Regions from separate parts of the Pseudomonas sp. 5.2 genome, predicted to be linked through region 1. Evidence: predicted binding sites of a transcription regulator. Region 1 holds the regulator's gene; each other region holds the start of a gene.
The links. The regulator sigma-54, encoded in region 1, starts transcription at its own class of promoters, with help from an activator protein. The targets are predictions, from matches to a motif close to ANTGGCATNNANNTTGCTNT.
Positions count from the first base shown of each region.

Region 2: nirB (nitrite reductase large subunit NirB) is a predicted target of sigma-54. The motif match lies at 1,159-1,178, and genes of this name have one in related genera.
Region 3: AC5PZ0_RS13995 (CmpA/NrtA family ABC transporter substrate-binding protein) is a predicted target of sigma-54. The motif match lies at 2,905-2,924, and genes of this name have one in related genera.

Region 1 covers NZ_JBYBHH010000010.1:115,306-120,255, reverse strand. The annotation lists gene AC5PZ0_RS16720 (ZIP family metal transporter) at 1-577, shown strand, start outside; gene AC5PZ0_RS16715 (HPr family phosphocarrier protein) at 902-1,174, opposite strand; gene rapZ (RNase adapter RapZ) at 1,195-2,049, opposite strand; gene ptsN (PTS IIA-like nitrogen regulatory protein PtsN) at 2,052-2,516, opposite strand; gene hpf (ribosome hibernation-promoting factor, HPF/YfiA family) at 2,529-2,837, opposite strand; gene AC5PZ0_RS16695 (RNA polymerase factor sigma-54) at 2,917-4,410, opposite strand; gene lptB (LPS export ABC transporter ATP-binding protein) at 4,586-4,950, opposite strand, start outside.
Region 2 covers NZ_JBYBHH010000016.1:119,453-124,402, forward strand. The annotation lists gene AC5PZ0_RS22265 (bifunctional nitrate reductase/sulfite reductase flavoprotein subunit alpha) at 1-1,012, shown strand, start outside; gene nirB (nitrite reductase large subunit NirB) at 1,300-3,852, shown strand; gene nirD (nitrite reductase small subunit NirD) at 3,852-4,214, shown strand; gene AC5PZ0_RS22280 (2-hydroxyacid dehydrogenase) at 4,328-4,950, opposite strand, start outside.
Region 3 covers NZ_JBYBHH010000008.1:19,692-24,641, reverse strand. The annotation lists gene AC5PZ0_RS14005 (nitrate/nitrite transporter) at 1-617, opposite strand, end outside; gene AC5PZ0_RS14000 (ANTAR domain-containing response regulator) at 1,062-1,637, opposite strand; gene AC5PZ0_RS13995 (CmpA/NrtA family ABC transporter substrate-binding protein) at 1,649-2,863, opposite strand; gene AC5PZ0_RS13990 (quinone-dependent dihydroorotate dehydrogenase) at 3,003-4,028, shown strand; gene rmf (ribosome modulation factor) at 4,125-4,340, opposite strand; gene rlmKL (bifunctional 23S rRNA (guanine(2069)-N(7))-methyltransferase RlmK/23S rRNA (guanine(2445)-N(2))-methyltransferase RlmL) at 4,902-4,950, shown strand, end outside.

The DNA.
Region 1 (4,950 bases):
CGGCTTCAGCCCTTGGGGCGCGGGCGGCTTGATCAGCTTTGGCCTGATGTTTGGCGCCTTGTGCCTGTTCCTGGTCGACCTCAAGGTCTCCGGTGCCTCGCCAGAAGCCTTGGTCGGCACGGACAACCAGCCGGTGATCGCCGCGCGAATCTGGTTGTTCGTGATCGCCATCATCGCCCACAACATTCCTGAAGGCATGGCCATTGGCGTGTCTGCGGGCGGTGGCATGGCCGATGCCGACAGCCTGGCAATGGGCATCGCTTTGCAGGATGTGCCGGAAGGGCTGGTGATTGCGCTGGTGCTGGCGGGGGCGGGCATGCCGCGTTTCAAGGCATTCTTGATTGGTGCCGCTTCAGGCCTGGTCGAACCGGTGGCAGCGGTTATCTGTGCCTGGCTGGTAAATGTGGCAGAGTTGCTGTTGCCGTTGGGCCTGGCGTGTGCCGCGGGGGCGATGCTGCTGGTAGTGACCCAGGAGATCATCCCCGAGTCGCGCAGCAATGGGCATCACCGCCTGGCCAGTTTGGGGTTGTGTATCGGTTTTTGCCTGATGATGGTGATGGACACGGCGATGTCTTGAATTGATTGCGCCATGATGATTGTGTCGTGCTTGCGACCGTTCGGCGGGAGATTCTCTGGGCCTGTAAGGCCGAGCGCCGCCCGCGCGGCGCTTCGCAGCACAAGGCTGCTCCTACATTTGTTTCGGGCCAATTACCCCAGCGTCATAGGCGCACGCCCCTTGGCATATGGCACGATATCGTGTTGTGAAAACAAGACGGTATCGCGCTGGCACAGGCGTTACTGGCCCGAAACAGATGTAGGAGCAGCCTTGTGCTGCGAAGCGCCGCGCGGGCGGCGCTCGATCTCACAGGCGCTGAAGGTGTTGTGACAAGCCCAGCGTTCCCTACTCGCCTTCGTCGAAGTAGTTGTTGATCAACTCGACCAGTGCGTCCAGCGCGTCGTTGTCCTGTTCGCCTTCGGTCAGCAAGTGCACTTGGGTGCCTTTGCCTGCCGCGAGCATCATCACCGCCATGATGCTCTTGCCGTCCACCAGCTTGTCTGGCGCGCGGCCTACCTTGACCTGGCAGGGAAAGCGCCCGGCCACGCCGACGAACTTGGCCGCCGCCCGGGCATGCAGGCCCAGCTTGTTGATGATGGTGATTTCGCGGGCGGGCATCGTGGGGTGGATCCTGTAGGCTAGAGGTCGCGGTGGCGGACCTGGACGTTTTTCAGGGATTGCTGCAGCAACGTGCCGAGGCGTTCGGTCAGGTATACCGACCGGTGATGGCCACCGGTGCAGCCAATGGCGATGGTGACATAGGCTCGGTTGCTGGCGGCGAAGCGGGGCAGCCATTTAAGCAGGTAGCTGGAAATGTCGTTGAACATCTCTTCGACGTCCGGCTGTGCGGCGAGGTAGTCGATTACCGGTTGTTCGAGACCAGAATGCTCACGCAGTTCGGGCTTCCAGTAGGGGTTGGGCAAGCAGCGCACGTCGAACACCAGGTCGGCATCGACCGGCATACCACGTTTGAAGCCAAAGGATTCGACCAGGAACGCGGTGCCAGGCTCTGGCTGGTTGAGCAGGCGCAGCTTGATCGAGTCGCGCAACTGGTAAAGGTTGAGGCTGGTGGTGTCGATCTTGAGGTCGGCAAGGTCGGCGATCGGCCCCAGCATGTCGCTTTCCACGCGTATCGCTTCTGCCAGGGAACGGTCGGCATTGGTCAGCGGGTGACGCCGACGGGTCTCCGAAAAGCGCTTGAGCAGGGTGTCTTCGTCGGCATCCAGGTACAGCACATCACACTTGATATGCCGGGCACGGGCCTCTTCGAGCAGCTCGGGGAAACGCGTCAGGTGACTGGGCAGGTTGCGCGCGTCAATCGACACGGCGACCTTGGGCTGCAGCAACTCGGTATTGATCAAGGCATCTTCCGCAAGCTGCGGCAGCAGCCCGGCGGGAAGGTTGTCGATGCAATAGAAACCGTTGTCTTCCAGGACATCGAGGGCGGTGCTCTTGCCGGAGCCGGACCGGCCGCTGACGATGATCAGGTGCATGTTCAGTGCTCGTTCTGTACGTCCAGGACAACCTGGTACAGGGCCTCGTTACTGCTGGCGGCACGCAGACGATCACGGACCTCTTTGCGATCGAGCATGCTGGCGATCTGGCGCAGCAGTTCCAGGTGCGCATCGGTGGCAGCTTCGGGCACCAGCAGGACGAACAGCAGGTCCACGGGTGCGCCATCGATGGCGTCGTAGTCGATCGGCGCCTCCAGGTGCAGCAGTGCGCTGACCGGGGCGGTGCATCCTTCGAGTCGGCAGTGGGGGATGGCGATGCCGTTGCCGAACCCGGTCGAACCGAGTTTTTCACGGGCGACCAGTTTTTCGAAGACGTCTTGCATCTCCAGCTCTGGCACTTGTTCGGCGATGACGGTGGCGACCTTTTCGAGGGCGCGCTTCTTACTGCCGCCCGGCACGTTCACGAGGGAACGGCCGGGGGTCAGGATGGTTTCAAGTCGGATCATGGATGAGGGGGATCAGCGGGCAGCTGCACCTTGCAGCAGGCTTTGCTGTTTTTCCTTGTGTTTTTTCAGTTGGCGGTCGAGCTTGTCGGCCAAGGCGTCGATCGCTGCATACATGTCTTCGTGTTCCGCGTTGGCTACCACTTCACCGCCCGGAATCTGCAGGGTCGCTTCGACCTTCTGCTGCAGCTTCTCGACCTTCATGATGACCTGCACGTTAGTGATCTTGTCGAAGTGACTTTCCACGCGGGCGAGCTTTTCAAGCACATAATCGCGCAGCGGCTGGGTGACTTCTACATGCTGTCCACTGATATTGACTTGCATACAGCTTCTCCTTTATTGCCCGTGCATAAAGAGGCAAGTCTTGCACCTGCCCCAAAAACGCTGTGGCACATACCAGGTGCTACATCAGTCGCTTGCGCTCGCTCGACGGTGCGATGCCGAGAGACTCGCGGTACTTGGCGACGGTGCGACGGGCTACCTGGATGCCTTGTGCCTCCAGTAAACCAGCGATCTTGCTGTCACTCAATGGCTTTTTCTGATTTTCCGCCGCAACCAGTTTCTTGATGATCGCGCGGATCGCTGTGGACGAGCATTCTCCGCCTTCAGCGGTGCTGACGTGGCTTGAGAAAAAGTATTTCAGTTCGTAGATGCCGCGGGGCGTGTGCATGTATTTTTGCGTGGTAACCCGCGAAATGGTCGACTCGTGCATGCCGACGGCTTCGGCGATGTCATGCAGGACCAACGGCTTCATCGCTTCGTCGCCATGGTCGAGGAAGCCGCGCTGATGCTCGACGATCTGCGTGGCTACTTTCATCAGGGTTTCGTTGCGGCTTTGCAGGCTCTTGATGAACCAGCGCGCTTCTTGCAGCTGATTGCGCATGAAGGTGTTGTCGGCGCTGGTGTCGGCGCGGCGGACAAAGCCTGCGTACTGCGGGTTGACGCGCAGGCGCGGGATGGCTTCCTGGTTCAGCTCCACCAGCCAGCGGTCGCTGTCCTTGCGCACGATGACGTCGGGCACGACGTACTCGGGCTCGCTCGATTCGATCTGCGAGCCAGGGCGCGGGTTGAGGCTTTGCACCAGCTCGATGACCTGGCGCAGCTCGTCTTCCTTGATCTTCATGCGCCGCATCAGCTGGCTGTAGTCGCGGCTGCCCAGCAGGTCGATGAAGTCGGTGACCAGGCGTTTGGCCTCGGCCATCCACGGCGTGCTGGCCGGTAGCTGGCGCAGTTGCAGCAGCAGGCATTCGCCCAGGTTGCGTGCGGCGATGCCGGCAGGCTCGAACTGCTGAATACGGTGCAGGACTGCTTCGACCTCGTCCAGCTCGATATCCAGTTCGGGGTCGAAACCGGCGCAGATCTCTTCGAGGGTGTCTTCGAGGTAGCCCTGGCCATTGATGCTGTCGATCAGGGTGACGGCGATCAGGCGATCGGTGTCGGACATCGGCGCCAGGTTCAACTGCCACAGCAGGTGGCTTTGCAGGCTTTCGCCGGCCGATGTGCGGGTGGTGAAGTCCCACTCGTCGTCATCGTTGCTCGGCAGGCTGCTGGCGCTGGTCTGGTAGATGTCTTCCCAGGCGGTATCGACGGGCAGCTCGTTGGGGATTCGCTCGCTCCACTCGCCGTCTTCCAGGTTTTCGGCACTGTTGGTGCTTTCCTGGAAGCTGTTGTCCTGGACTTCGGCGGCCGGTTTGTTCTCGGCGTTATCGGCCATCGGGTCGCTGTTGTCGAAGTCCTCGCCGTCTTCCTGACGTTCGAGCATCGGGTTCGATTCCAGCGCTTCCTGGATTTCCTGTTGGAGGTCCAGGGTAGAGAGCTGGAGGAGGCGGATGGCCTGTTGCAACTGAGGAGTCATCGTCAGTTGCTGGCCCATTTTTAGGACGAGCGATGGTTTCATGGCAGGGGCTTAATACCTTGTTCGCCGGCGCGCATGCGCCATCCACTACACGAGGGCGCCGGAGCGCCAAATTCAAGCAAGTTTTATGCCTTAAATTGTAGCGTTTGCCTAGAGCACCGTAACAACTTAAACCCCGACAGGGTCGATTTGCCAGTGCTCCAGGTGCGTCCCGGGGTCAGAGCCGGAACTCGTGACCCAGGTAAACCTCTTTGACCAGTTCGTTGGCCAGGATGGTCTCGGCGTCGCCTTCGGCGATCAGTCGGCCATCATTGACGATATAGGCGGTTTCGCAGATATCCAAGGTCTCACGCACGTTGTGGTCGGTAATCAGTACGCCGATCCCCTTGGCCTTGAGGTGGTGGATGATCTGCTTGATGTCACCGACGGAAATCGGGTCGACGCCCGCGAAGGGTTCGTCGAGCAGGATGAACTTCGGGGCGGTCGCCAGGGCGCGTGCGATCTCGACACGGCGGCGTTCGCCACCCGAGAGGCTCATGCCGAGGTTGTCGCGGATGTGGCTGATGTGGAACTCCTGCAGCA
Region 2 (4,950 bases), on a different contig from region 1:
ACTGGTGTTCGATCTGTCGGGCAGCACGTTAACCTACCAGCCGGGCGATGCCTTGGGCGTATGGCCGCGCAATTGCCCGGCGTTGGTCGAGGAGTTGCTGGCACTGATGCGCCTCGATGGCCAGGCTCTGGTTGAGATCAAAGGCCAGCCTGCGCTGCCGTTGGCCGTTGCCATGCAAGCCCACCTGGAAATCGCCAAGGTCACCCCTGCGCAGTTGCAGGTGTTCAGCCAGACGGCGGCGGACCTGCGCCGGCTGATTCAGCCTGAGCACAAGGCCGAGCTGCAGAGCTGGTTGTGGGGGCGACAGTTGGCGGACGTACTGCGCGAGTTCCCGCAAGACCTGCCATTGGCCACCTGGCTTGACCTGCTCAAGCCGTTGCAGCCGCGCTTGTACTCGATCAGTTCCAGCCCGTTGGCGCACCCCGGCCAAGTTCACCTGGCGGTCTCGACGGTGCGTTACGGGCAGCGCAAAGGGGCCTGCTCGACCTTTCTGGCCGACCGTGCGCAAGGCATCAAGGTGGCGATCTTCCCGCAGGCATCGAAGCATTTTCGCCTGCCTGAGGACGACAATGTGCCGGTGATCATGGTCGGCCCAGGCACGGGTATCGCGCCGTTTCGGGCGTTTCTGGAAGAACGCGAAGCGCGTGGGGCCAGTGGGCAGAACTGGCTGTTTTTCGGTGAGCAGTCTGCGGCCAGTGACTTCTATTACCAGGCGCAGTTGCAAGCTTGGCAGGCGACCGGCCATGTGCGCCTGGATACCGCTTTCTCGCGCGACCAGCCCGAGAAAATCTATGTGCAGCAGCGCATGCACGAGCAGGGCGCTGACCTCTGGCGGTGGCTGGAGGCGGGCGCGTTCTTCTATGTGTGCGGCGATGCCCTGCGCATGGCCAAGGATGTGGACAGCGCCTTGCGCGCGATCGTCGCGCAGCATGGCGGTATGAGCGAGGCTGCGGCGGATGCGTATGTAGAGGCATTGAGCAAGGCCAAGCGCTATCGGCGCGATGTGTATTGAGTGCACCGGGATGGGGAGGGGTGCACCTTGGCTGTGCGGTTTGGGGTGCCTGTACCGGCCTCTTCGCAGCACAAGGCTGCTCCTACCGGTTCTGCACACTCCCTGTAGGAGCAGCCTTGTGCTGCGAAGAGGCCCACAGGGCAGTATTTGGCACACTCCCTGCTTTATCAGCTTCACAACACGCCCCACTGATCAACGGCGATCAACCAGGGGCACACCCTGATGAGTACAGGCAAAGGCGCCTGGAGCTTCGGCTCCAGGCGTTTTTTTTTGATCGAGGATCGGCTATGAAGGCAACAGCGAACGGCGGACAACGCGAGAAACTGGTCATTGTCGGCAACGGCATGGTCGGCCACCACTGCGTCGAGCAACTGATCGAGCGGGGCGCCTTGGAGCGGTTCGAGGTGCGGGTGTTCGGCGAAGAACGCCAACGTGCCTACGACCGTGTGCACCTGTCCGAGTACTTCGGCGGCAGCTGTGCCGAAACCCTGGCCCTGTGCGAGCAAGGCTTCTATACCCGCCAAGGCGTGCACCTGCACCTGGGCGAGCCTGTGCTGGAGATCGACCGCGCGCGCTGCGAAGTGGTCACCGCCGAAGGCCGCTATGGCTACGACCAGTTGATCCTGGCCACCGGCTCATACCCCTTCGTACCCCCGATCGAAGGCTCCAGCGGCAATGCCCGCCTGGTCTACCGCACTCTCGACGACCTCGACGCCATCCGCGCCGCCGCCCAGGGTGCCCGCCGAGGGGTGGTGGTCGGCGGGGGCTTGTTGGGCCTTGAAGCCGCCAATGCGCTGAAGTCGCTCGGCCTGGAAGCCCATGTGGTGGAGTTCGCCCCTCGGCTGATGCCGGTGCAGTTGGACGGCGAGGGCGGCGCGGCGCTCAAGGCGCAGATCGAGGCCTTGGGCGTGGGCGTGCACCTGTCCCGCGCCACCCAGTCGATCAGCGCCGGTGAGGCGTATCGCTACCGCATGAACTTCGACGGCGGCGAGCACCTGGAAACCGACCTGATCGTGTTCTCTGCCGGTATCCGCCCGCAAGATGCCCTGGGCCGCGCGTGCGGGCTGGAGATTGCCGCCCGTGGCGGGGTGGTGATCGACAATCACTGCCGCACCCATGACGCCCGCATCTTCGCCATCGGCGAGTGCGCTTCATGGAATGGCAGCGTGTTCGGCTTGGTCGCGCCGGGCTACAGCATGGCGCGCAACCTGGCGGCGCTGCTGGTGGGCGATGAAGCGGTGCCGTTCACCGGCGCCGACATGTCGACCAAGCTCAAGCTGCTGGGCGTGGATGTCGGCTCGATCGGCGATGCCCATGGCGCTACGCCGGGCTCACGCAGCTACCGCTTCATCGACGAAGCCAATGCGGCCTATCGCCGGCTGGTGGTGGATGCCAGTGGCAAGCATGTGCTCGGCGCGGTGCTGGTCGGTGACAACAGCTACTACGATACCCTGCTGCAGTACGCGCAAAACGGCATCGCCCTGCCTGCCGACCCGGCCGCCCTGATTTTGCCGCAAACAGGCGGCGCGCCGGCCTTGGGCGCCGATGCGCTGCCCGACAGCGCAACCATTTGCTCGTGCCACAACGTCAGCAAGGGCGCAGTCTGCGCCGCTATCGACAGCGGCTGCAGCGACCTCGCTGCGGTCAAGGGGTGCACCAAAGCGGCCAGCGGTTGCGGCGGCTGTGCGGCCCTGCTCAAGCAGGTGTTCGAGCACGAACTGACCGCCCGCGGCGTGACCGTCGACAAAAGCCTGTGCGAACACTTTGCCTACACCCGCCAGGAGCTTTACGGGCTGGTGCGGGTTGGCGGCATCCGCACCTTCAATGACCTGCTCGCGCGTCATGGCAAAGGCCATGTCGGTTGCGATATCTGCAAGCCGGCGGTGGGCAATATCCTCGCCTCGTGCTGGAACCAGCCGATCATGGACCCGGCGCTGGTGCCGCTGCAGGACACCAACGACACCTTCATGGCCAACATGCAGAAAAACGGCACCTATTCGGTGGTGCCGCGCATCCCTGGTGGCGAAATCACCCCGGACAAGCTGATCGTGATCGGCCAGGTGGCAAAAAAGTACGACCTCTACACCAAGATCACCGGTGGCCAACGCATCGACCTGTTCGGCGCTCAGCTGCACGAGTTGCCGCTGATCTGGGGCGAGTTGATCGAAGCCGGTTTCGAGACGGGCCATGCCTACGGCAAGTCGACCCGCACGGTGAAGTCGTGCGTGGGCAGCACCTGGTGCCGTTACGGTGTGCAGGACAGCGTCGCCATGGCCCTGCGCCTGGAAGACCGCTACAAGGGCCTGCGCAGCCCGCACAAGCTCAAGTTCGCGGTGTCTGGCTGCACCCGCGAGTGCGCCGAGGCGCAGAGCAAGGACATCGGCGTGATCGCCACCGACAAGGGCTGGAACCTGTACGTGTGCGGCAACGGCGGCATGCGCCCGCGCCACGCCGAGCTGTTTGCCACCGACCTGGACGACGAGACCCTGGTGCGCCTGATCGACCGTGTGCTGATGTTCTACATCCGCACTGCCGACAAACTGCAGCGCACCTCGGTCTGGCGCGAAAGCCTGGAGGGCGGGCTGGACTACCTCAAGCAGGTGATCCTCGACGACAGCCTGGGCCTGGCCGCCGAGCTTGAGGCGCAGATGCAGCATGTGGTCGACCACTATGAATGCGAATGGGCCAATGCCCTCAACGACCCGGAGAAGCTCAAGCGCTTCCGCACCTTCGTCAACGACCACCGCGCCGACCCGGACGTGCACTTCGTCCGCGAACGCGATCAGCGCCGCCCAGCGGCACCGCTGCACCTGATCCCCACTGCCGAGGAGGCTGTCTGATGAACCTGTCCAATACTGCTGTAGCCCACCAGACGAACTGGCAGACAGTCTGCCAAGCGCGCGACCTGGTAGCCGACTCCGGCGTGGTGGTGTGGCACGAGGGGGCCCAGGTGGCGCTGTTCTACTTGCCGGGTCAGGAACAGCCACTGTATGCGCTGGACAACCGCGACCCGCGCTCGGGTGCCAACATCATTGGCCGTGGGTTGGTGGGTAGCTTGCAGGGTGAGTTGGTGGTGGCGGCGCCGCTGTACAAACAGCATTTCAGCCTGCACAGCGGGGAATGCCTGGAAGATGCCGGGCAGCGGCTGCGGGTGTGGCCGGTGCGGCTGAACGGGGAGGCTGTGGAAGTGGCGGTGGGCTGATCTGCATCGTGCAACTGTACCGGCCCTTTCGCGGGCAAGTCGGACCGCCGCACCGCCGCTCCTACTATCCCTGTGGGAGCGGGCTTGCCCGCGAAGGGGCCGGTACAGGCCGCTTAGATAACCAACCCCTGTGGTGTACGCCCGGCAAACACATCCACCAGGCTTGCCACCACCATTTCGCCCATGCGCGTGCGGGTCTGCACGGTGGCGCTGGCTCGGTGCGGCTGCAGCACCACATCCTCGCGCTCGAACAACGCCTCGGGCACCCGAGGTTCATCGGCAAACACATCCAGCGCCGCCCCGGCGATCTCACCCGCTTCAAGTGCCGCGATCAACGCGGGCTCGTCCACCAACTTGCCACGGGCGATATTGATCAGGTAGCCGTCTGGGCCAAGCGCCTGCAGCACCTTGCGCCCCACCAACGCCTCGCCCTGGTCGGCGGCCGCCGCCAGAATCAGCGCATCGCTGTCTTTGGCCAATTGCTGCAAGTTCGACTCGAAGCCATAAGGCACGTCCTGTGGCTGCAGGTCGGTGTAGCGAATCGGGCAGCCAAACGCCGCCGCCCGCTGGGCCACCGCGCGGCCGACGCGGCCCATGCCGACGATACCCACACGCATGCCCGACACCTGCCGCGCCAACGGCAATGGCGCCAGCGGTGTGGCGCTGGTGGCCCAGTGGCCGGCGCGGACGAACCGGTCACCGCTGCACAGCCCTCGGCACACGCCAATCAGCAAGC
Region 3 (4,950 bases), on a different contig from region 1:
AGGGCCTTGAGGTAGTCGGCCATGGCTTTGCGCTTGGGCCGCTCGGGCGCGTTGCGTGCCAGCAGCGCGAACACCACCAGGGTCAGCGACAGCGGGATCAGGGCGAAGCCGAACACGTTGTTCCAGCCAAAGCCTGCAGCCAAGGCGGGTGCCAACAAAGCGGCGAACACCGTGCCGGAGTTGCCGGCCCCGGCGATGCCCATGGCCTTGCCTTGGTGCTGCGGCGGGTACCACTGCGAGGCCAGCGGCAGCGAAACCGCGAACGAGGCGCCGGCAAAGCCCAGGAACACCCCTAGCAGCAAGGCCTGCTCATAACTGTGCACGCCCAGGTACCAAGCGCCAGCCAGGGCGACGATGACGATCACCTGGCCGATCAGGCCGGCGGTCTTGGGCGAAAGGCGGTCAACCAGCAGCCCCATGGCAAAGCGCAGTATTGCGCCGGCCAGGATCGGCGTCGCCACCATCAGGCCCCGTTGCTGTGCACTCAACTGCAGGTCGGCAGCGATTTGCACCGCCAGCGGGCCGAGCAGGTACCAGACCATGAAGCTCAGGTCGAAATACAGGAACGCGGCGAACAGCGTGGGCACATGCCCGGATTTCCAGAAGCTGGTACTCATTGAACACCTCACTTGGCAACGCAACGGAACGAAAAAGACGCCGCTACCCGGTCCACGGTTGTGGAAGGGTGAGCGACGTCTTTGTCGGGATTTAAGTGGGGCAACCGCCGTTGGCTACCGGTGATGTTTGTTCAGCAAGAGATGGGCCAAGAATTGGCTGGGACTGTCTTTAGATTTTTGGCGCCTGTCAGATCGAGCGCCGCCCGCGCGGCGCATCGCGAGCTTTGCTCGCTCCTACGTTTGTTTTTGGCCAGTAACACCTGTTATGGACGCACGCGACCCCTCGTTTTTACGACGCGATATCGCGTAATGCGCCAAGGCGTTCGCGCGCAAATGGCGCAGGAATAATTGGCCCGAAACAAACGTAGGAGCGAGCAAAGCTCGCGATGCGCCGCGCGGGCGGCGCTCGATCTGACAGGCGCCAAAAATCTCATGGCGAGCACATCAACCCAGCATCTCGTGCATGGCGATGATCTGCTCGGCCACCTGAATCAGCTTCTGCTGGCGGCTCATGGCCTGGCGGCGCATCAGGGTGTAGGCCTGCTCTTCGTTGCAGTCTTTCATCTTCATCAGCAGGCCCTTGGCCTGTTCGATCCGCTTGCGTTCGGCCAGTTGCTGGTCACGCGCCAGCAACTGCGCCCTAAGGGCCTGGTCGCTCTCGAAGCGGGCCATGGCCACATCCAGAATCGGCTGCAAGCGCGCAGCATGAATGCCCTCGACGATATAGGCGCTGACCCCCGCCTGGATCGCCTGGCGCATCACGCCGGGGTCATGCTCGTCGGTAAACAGTACGATAGGCCGCGGTCGGTCGCGGCTGACCAGTACCACGTGTTCCATCACGTCGCGGTCCGGTGAGTCGGTATCGATCAACACGACGTCCGGATGCACCGTTTCGACGCAGGCGGGCAAATCGATGGTCAGACCAGGGGCTTCGATCACGTCGAAACCGGCCTCGCTCAAGGCGGCCTTGAGCCGGCCCAGTTTGTTTTGAGTGTCGTCGATCAGCAGGATACGCAGCATGTTCATCCCCCTCACAGGCCAACGCGGGCTTCGGGTGTGTCGCCCAAGGCGTGCAGGCTGAAGCTGCGGGCATAGCCGTAGGGGTCACTGCCGTCCCAACGGGTGCCGTCGATCAGCAGGCTGCTTCGCATCGGTTGCTCAAGGCACGCTATGCCTAGGGCGTCTGCCGCTTCGTGGTAAAGCGCCAGTTGCTGGACCTGGCTGGCCACGACGAGGTAGTCGGGGTCGTCTCGCAATAGTCCCCAGCGGCGGAACTGGGTCATGAACCACATGCCGTCGGACAAATACGGCAGGTTGGCCCGGCCCTGGTCGAACAGGCGCAAAGCGTGGGGGTCTTGCCACTGGTTGCCCAGCCCGTCTTGGTAGTCACCCAGCAGGCGGGGCTCGATAGTGCTCGTCGGCGTGTCCAGGTAAGCACTGCCGCTGAGCAACTGCGCGGTGCTGCGGCGGTTCTCGGGGCTTTGCTCGATGAAGCGGCTGGCTGCGAGGATCGCCTTGATCAGGGCGCGGGCGCTGTTGGGGTACTGCTCGGCGAAGGCGCGGGCGCAAGCGAGCACCTTTTCCGGGTGGTCTGGCCAGATCGACTGGCTGGTTGCCAGGGTAAAGCCCTGGCCCTTGGCGACGGCATCCGCCGCCCAAGGTTCGCCTGCACAAAACCCGTCGATGCGGCCAGCCTGGATATGCGCGGCCATCTGCGCGGGCGGCACCACCACGCTGTCGACATCGCGCAGCGGGTGGATGCCCTGGCTCGCCAGCCAGTAGTACAACCACATGGCGTGGGTGCCGGTGGGGAAGGTCTGGGCAAAGGTCAGGCGTGCACCCTGCTGGTGCACCAGGCGCGCCAATGCCTCAGGGCTGGTCACGCCTTTGCGTTGCAAAGCCGGGGACAGGTTGATGGCCTGGGCATTCTGGTTCAGCCCCATGAGTACAGCCATGTCGCTGGCAGGCACACCGCCAATGCCCAGGTGCACGGCATAGGCCAGGCCATACAGGCAGTGCGCGGCATCCAGTTCGCCGCTGACCAGTTTGTCGCGCAGCCCCGCCCAAGAGCCCTGGCGCTTGAGGTTGAGGGTCAGGCCGTGTTGCTGGGCAAAGCCCTGGGTGGCGGCGACCACCACCGAGGCGCAGTCGGTCAGGGCCATGAAGCCAATGTTCAGGCTGGTTTTTTCCGGTGCGTCGCTGCCGTTGACCCAGGCCAGGGGCGTTGCTCGGGGTGCTGTGTTCACAAGGATCCTCGCCCGTACTGAAAAGGCAGTGTGTGTTAAGCGAAGCAACGCATGTGCCAAGCGGCCCGAGGATTTACTGTCATGCCAGCCGTGCGCTGGCTATAATCGCCCCTTCATTCACCCCGAGCCTTGCCCGCCCATGTATACCCTGGCCCGCCAGCTGCTGTTCAAGCTTTCCCCGGAAACCTCCCACGACCTGTCCCTGGACCTGATCGGTGCCGGTGGCCGTCTCGGCCTCAACGGCATGCTGTGCAAACAGCCGGCGGCGTTGCCGGTGTCGGTCATGGGCTTGAACTTTGCCAACCCGGTGGGCCTCGCCGCTGGCCTGGACAAGAACGGCGCGGCAATCGACGGCTTCGCCCAACTGGGCTTCGGCTTCGTCGAGATCGGTACCGTCACGCCGCGCCCGCAACCCGGCAACCCGAAGCCGCGGATCTTCCGTCTGCCAGAGGCAACGGCGATCATCAACCGCATGGGCTTCAACAACCTGGGCGTCGATCACCTGCTCGAGCGCGTGCGGGCATCGCGCTACAACGGCGTACTGGGCATCAACATCGGCAAGAACTTCGACACCCCGGTCGAGCGGGCGGTCGATGATTACTTGATCTGCCTGGACAAGGTCTACACCGAAGCCACCTACATCACCGTCAATGTCAGCTCGCCGAACACACCGGGCCTGCGCAGCCTGCAGTTTGGTGACTCGCTGAAGCAGTTGCTCGATGCCTTGGCCGAGCGCCGTGAGCAGTTGGCAGTCACGCACGGCAAGCGCGTGCCTTTGGCGATCAAGATTGCCCCTGACATGAGCGACGAAGAAACCGCACTGGTGGCTGCTGCGCTGATGGAATCGGGCATGGATGCGGTGATCGCTACCAACACCACCCTGAGCCGCGAAGGCGTCGAGCACTTGCCTTATGGCGGCGAAGCCGGTGGTCTGTCGGGGGCGCCGGTGCTTGAGAAGAGCACCCACACGGTGAAGGTGTTGGCCGGTGAGCTGGGCGGCAAGCTGCCGATCATTGCGGCGGGTGGCATTACCGAGGGGCGCCACGCCGCCGAGAAAATCGCTGCGGGTGCCAGCCTGGTACAGATTTACTCGGGCTTCATTTATAAGGGGCCGGCGCTGATTCGCGAATCGGTCGATGCGATTGCCGCTCTGCCACGCGCATAAATCGCGGGCATAAAAAGGGCCCCATCAAGGGGCCCCTGGGCCTTCGCCCGCCGCCCGGATGGGGCGTGCTTGGTAAATCGAATTCAGTGTCCTCGATCAGCCAACGGCGTGATTTTCGTTGAGTCTATGGATGCCAGCGGTGCCAGTCATGCCGTCCCAGTTATCACCGCGACCTTCGCGCCAGCCGTTGATCCAGGCTTGGCGAACAGAAGGAAGATTGAAAGGGCAAAGTTCGCGGGATTTGCCGGTGACCCCGTATTGGTAGCCACGTGAATATGCTCTTTCCAACGGATCACGCTTAAGTCTTCTCATAGGGTGTTGCCCTCACTTGTTGACTGTAATGTCCCGTCGGCCTCTCCGAGGCCGGGCAGAGTCTTTCTGCCGGTTTGCGCTCGCTGCCGGCGTGGCGAGCTGAAGGTGCCGCCTCGTTGCGAAGCGGCCTGAGACCATTTCTAACGAATGCGCGTCACAGTGTGAATGATCAATTTGTCATAAGGACGTAACGTTTCTAAGGGTGAAGGGATAAGTAAATAAATGCGACTCAACCTTATTTGTCGCTGAGCCCGCAATGATTGGGGTTTGCCAATCATTGACGTCATTTCGCCAGCGTCGCTGCGCCATGACAGAATTATTTTGAAATGCGACGAAGGGTCACATCGGCCCCTGCATCGCTCGAATTTTTAATACTGCCTGATGATCTAAGCTGTCTTTGCCCCTGGTGAAGTGCTGGTCGGTCAGGCGGCCCGGTTGTTGCGCTGCACAATTGCGCGCAGGCAATGGCCACTCGGATGCCTGCTGGAAGGGTGTTCGGGCAAACATCGCGGGGCGATGCGTCGCCTCGTCAGTCAAATAGCCCAAGGCTCTGGAATACTCATGTCGGACCGTTTCGAAATTTACCTCACCTGCCCCAAAGGCCTGGAAG